2 regions of the Mesorhizobium sp. M0815 genome follow, and region 1 is predicted to be linked to the other one. Evidence: predicted binding sites of a transcription regulator. Region 1 holds the regulator's gene; the other holds the start of a gene.
What was found. Region 1 encodes PhoB, which activates phosphate uptake and scavenging genes when phosphate is short. Its sites were predicted from a motif close to TGTCATNNANCTGTCAT; they were not measured.
Positions count from the first base shown of each region.

Region 1 (2,201 bases):
GGTCGGCCTTAGCGTCACACCGCGCGACCTATCGCATTCCATCGATGCGATGGCGCAGCTGGTGCTCATCCAGGTGCAGGGCGTCATCGAGGAGTATGCTGCAGGCGATGCGGCCGCGTTGGCCAAGCTACGCGCCGCCGACGAGCGCATCGACGTCAAATATACGTCGGTGTTCCGCGAACTGTTGACCTACATGATGGAAGACCCGCGCAACATCACCGCTTGCACGCATCTGCTGTTCTGCGCCAAGAATCTGGAGCGGATCGGCGACCATGTCACCAACATCGCCGAAAATGCGTATTATGTGCTGACCGGCGAGCAATTGCCGGTCAATCGTCCGAAGCAAGACGAAACGACAATGTCCGCACCGGCGACATGATGGGGGTGCCCAGCCGATGATCGCACCACGCATAATGGTGGTGGAGGACGAGGAGCCGTTGGGTGTGCTGCTCCGCTACAATCTCGAATCCGAAGGCTACCAGGTCGAGGTGGTGACACGCGGCGACGAAGCCGAGATCCGTTTGCAGGAGAATGTGCCCGATCTTCTGGTGCTCGACTGGATGATACCAGCGGTTTCCGGCATCGAGCTCTGCCGCCGGTTGCGGGTGCGCCCCGAAACCGAACGGCTGCCGATCATCATGCTGACCGCGCGCGGCGAGGAGAGCGACCGGGTACGCGGTCTTTCGACCGGCGCCGACGACTATCTGGTCAAACCGTTTTCGACACCGGAATTCATGGCCAGGGTCAAGGCGCTGCTGCGCCGCGCCAAGCCGGAAGTGCTGTCCAGCGTGCTGAAGGTCGGCGACATCGTGCTCGATCGCGAATCGCACAGGGTGTATCGCAAGAAGACCGAGATCCGGCTCGGGCCGACCGAATTCCGGCTGCTCGAATTCATGATGCGGCATCCGGGCCGCGTCTTCTCGCGCAGCCAGTTACTCGATAATGTCTGGGGCGAGACGATCTATATCGACGAACGCACCGTCGACGTGCATGTCGGGCGGCTGCGCAAAGCCGTCAACAACGGCCGCATGCCTGATGTCATCCGCACCATCCGCGGTGCCGGCTACGCGATCAGGGAAGATTGACCCGCCCAGTCAGGCTACGTTCTTTCTGACGCCGGGCCTCATTTGCGCGCCCGGCGCGAAAATCTGCTGGTCGACGAAGCTTAACGCCCGCATTGCACAGCCTTCGCGGATCAGCGGCAATTCGTTCGGCTCGGTATCGAAGGAGATCGAGCCCGAATGCTGGCCGCCGGCGGTCTGGGCGATGGCCTTCCGCAAGGCCGGCTCGATCAGATCAAAGGCGGCGGCACTGGCGCCGACCATTGCGACCGGTGCCGGATCGATCAGCGCGAACAGCGAGCCGAGACCGAAACCCAGCGCTTCGCCGGCCTTGCGGTAGGCTTCGCGTTCCGGCCCGTCCTTCTCGCGCGCCCGAACCGCCAGCGCGCGCATGTCGGCGTCGCTGACGTCGGCGACCGGTTGGCTGTCTTCGCTCATCTGCGTGGCGTTGCGCCAGATGGCGTAATTGCCGGCATAGGCCTCGATGCAGCCGCGCCGCCCGCAACGGCAGAGCGCGCCGCCCGGACGATGGATCATGTGGCCAAACTCGCCGCCCGAGGAATGCGTGCCGGTGAACAGCTCGCCCTTCAACACCAGCCCCATGCCGATGCCGTGCGAAAGCAGGATGGCGATGAAGTCGTCGCGATAGCGATCCGGATCGCGCCAGCGCAAAGCCACCGCCATCATATTGCAGTCGTTCTCCACCGTGGCCGGGATGCCGAATTCATCTTCCAGCATGTCGGCAAAGGCGATGTCCGTCTGGGGCGTGATCGGCGACCACAGCATGGCGCGTGCAGGGGAGTCGGTAATTCCCTGAATCGCCAGGGCGATGCGGGCGACACTGCGGACGTCAAGATCTGGATCGTCCAGCCGGCGCCGGACGATGGCCATGCATTCGCGGATCAGTTCGTCGCGCGGCATGGTCAGCGTGTCCAGCCGGCGCTGTTCCTCGGCGACCACCTGCCCCGCATAGTCGATGATGGCGGCCGACAGGAAATTCAGCGACAACACCACGGTCAGCACCGCCGCCGCTTCCGGATTGAGGGCGAGGCCGACCTGCGGACGACCGCGTTTCAACGAAACGGGTTCGCTTGCCTTGCTCTCGGCGAGGATGCCTTCCCGTATCAGGTCGGAGGAGAT
Region 1 covers NZ_JAMYOU010000025.1:62,853-65,053, reverse strand. Annotated here, with positions in the region: gene phoU (phosphate signaling complex protein PhoU) at 1-379, shown strand, start outside; gene phoB (phosphate regulon transcriptional regulator PhoB) at 396-1,085, shown strand; gene NKI01_RS23765 (ROK family protein) at 1,095-2,201, opposite strand, start outside.

Region 2 (2,201 bases), on a different contig from region 1:
GCGGTAATCGTGTCGAAGAACCTGGTCGAGGCCGAAGCCATCGCCCGCACCATTCGCGCCAATGGCGGAACGGTCGATCTGGCCGCCGCCGCCGCCCAGGCCGCCCCTTTCGCCGAGGGCTGCAACGTGCTTCTGGTCGATGCTGCCATGGAGCAAAGCGACGGCAGGCTGCTCAGGCGCCTGCGCCAGAGCGGATTTGTCGATTGCGAGGCGGTGACGCTGATCGCGCCGACCGACCGCGGCATGCTTGGCGAGTTCCGTGCCAACGGTTACGCCACCTTCCTGGCGAGGCCGGTGCGCGGCGAGACATTGCTGCGCGTGCTTTTGACCAGCCACGCACCGGTCATCGCCGAGCCGCAACCGCAAAAGCGCGGCGCGCAGGCTGGGCACGCCATTGGCGGCCGCCAGCAGGGCCTGTCGGTGCTGATCGCCGAGGACAACGACATCAACGCCATGCTGGCCCGCGCCACGCTGCTGAAGGCCGGGCATCGGGTGAAAGTGGTCGGCAACGGCAAGGCCGCGGTCGAGGCGGTCATCAGCACCGGCCATAAGCACCGCTACGACGTGGTGCTGATGGACTTGCATATGCCTGTCATGGACGGGCTGGACGCCATTGCCGCCATCCGCCGCCATGAGGAGGAGACCGCGGTGCCGCCGGTGCCGATCATGGTGCTGTCGGCCGACAGCCAGGAAAAGACCCGCCACGCCGTGCTCGCTCACGGTGCCAGCGGCTTCGTCACCAAGCCGCTCGACCCTGATGCCCTGGTTCATGCGGTTGAAGGGCAAGTGGCCGCCTGAGGCACAACATAGACGGTCGATAGATTACCCAGCCGACGAAGTATTGCCCGCAGAGCCGTATCACGGTACTGTCACAATCCTGTTGCACCTACACCGTATCCCCGTGCCAAGAGGGATGGCTCGAAGGAGAATCACTCGTGCATACAGTCATGCCGGAATGTGATGCTCGGCCGAACGCCAGCGGGCCTTTGCTCGTCGGCCGGAATGCCGATGCCGTCATAAAAGGCGCATCGCTCGGCCGCATCGGCAATCTCGAAGTGCGGCTCGCCCGCAACGAGGCCGAGATCGCTGCCGCGCAGGAAGTGCGCTACCGGGTGTTCTACGACGAGCTTGGTGCCAGGAAGGACCTGTTCCAGATGCAGGACCGCCGCGATGCCGACCGCTTCGATCCCCTCTGCGACCATCTGCTGGTCTTCGATACTTCGCTTTCCGGTCCCGAGCATCGCCGCATCGTCGGCACCTACCGCCTGCTGCGGCAGGAGATTGCCGCGGCGGCGGGCGGCTTCTATTCCGAAGGCGAATTCGAGTTGACCAAGCTGATCGCGCGACATCCCGGCCAGCGCTTCCTCGAGCTCGGCCGCTCCTGCGTTCTGCCGGAATACCGCTCCAAGCGCACCATCGAGGCGCTGTGGCAAGGCATCTGGGCCTATATCAATCATTACGGCATTGGCGTGATGACCGGCTGCGCGTCGTTCCACGGCACCGTGCCGGCGGCACATGCAGAGGCGCTGACCTATCTTGCCCACCACTGCCGGACGAATTCATCGTGGGACGTGCGTGCCGTCGCCGGGCGCTATTGTTCGATGGATCTGATGCCGATCGAAGCCGTTAACACCAAGGCGGCGATCGCCGCGATGCCGCCGCTGGTCAAGGGCTATCTGCGCGTCGGCGCGCGCATCGGCGACGGTTGCGTCATCGACCGTGAATTCTCGACGGTCGACGTGTTCGTGGTGATGCCGGTCAAGGAGATCGGTGCCCGCTACGTCAATTATTATGGCGGGGAAGCGCAGCGGTTTGCAGCCTGACACCTTAAATCAGGGAATATCTTCCGGACGCCGGCCAGGCTTGCTTTTGTAGGACGGAAAGGCCCAGCCGAATTTCAGCGCGCCGCCGCGTACGCAGAAAGCCGCCATGAAACCTGCCAGGCCCGATGCAAGCGGCGGCAGTCCGGCGAAATCGCCAAGTGTGTAGAGGCCGGCGCCGGCAAGCGCTGCGGTAACGTAGATTTCCGGTCTCAGGAGCACCGAAGGCTCGCCTGTCAACAGATCGCGCAGAATGCCGCCAAGGGTTGCGGTGAGCATGCCGGTGACGATCGAAACTGCAGGTGACCCGGTGATCGTCAGCCCCTTGGCCGCGCCAATCACCGAAAATGCGGCAAGACCTATGGCGTCGAGCCAGAGCAG
Region 2 covers NZ_JAMYOU010000015.1:99,908-102,108, reverse strand. Annotated here, with positions in the region: gene NKI01_RS18065 (hybrid sensor histidine kinase/response regulator) at 1-798, shown strand, start outside; gene olsB (l-ornithine N(alpha)-acyltransferase) at 948-1,823, shown strand; gene NKI01_RS18055 (trimeric intracellular cation channel family protein) at 1,833-2,201, opposite strand, start outside.
Region 2: olsB (l-ornithine N(alpha)-acyltransferase) is a predicted target of PhoB. The motif match lies at 868-884, and genes of this name have one in related genera.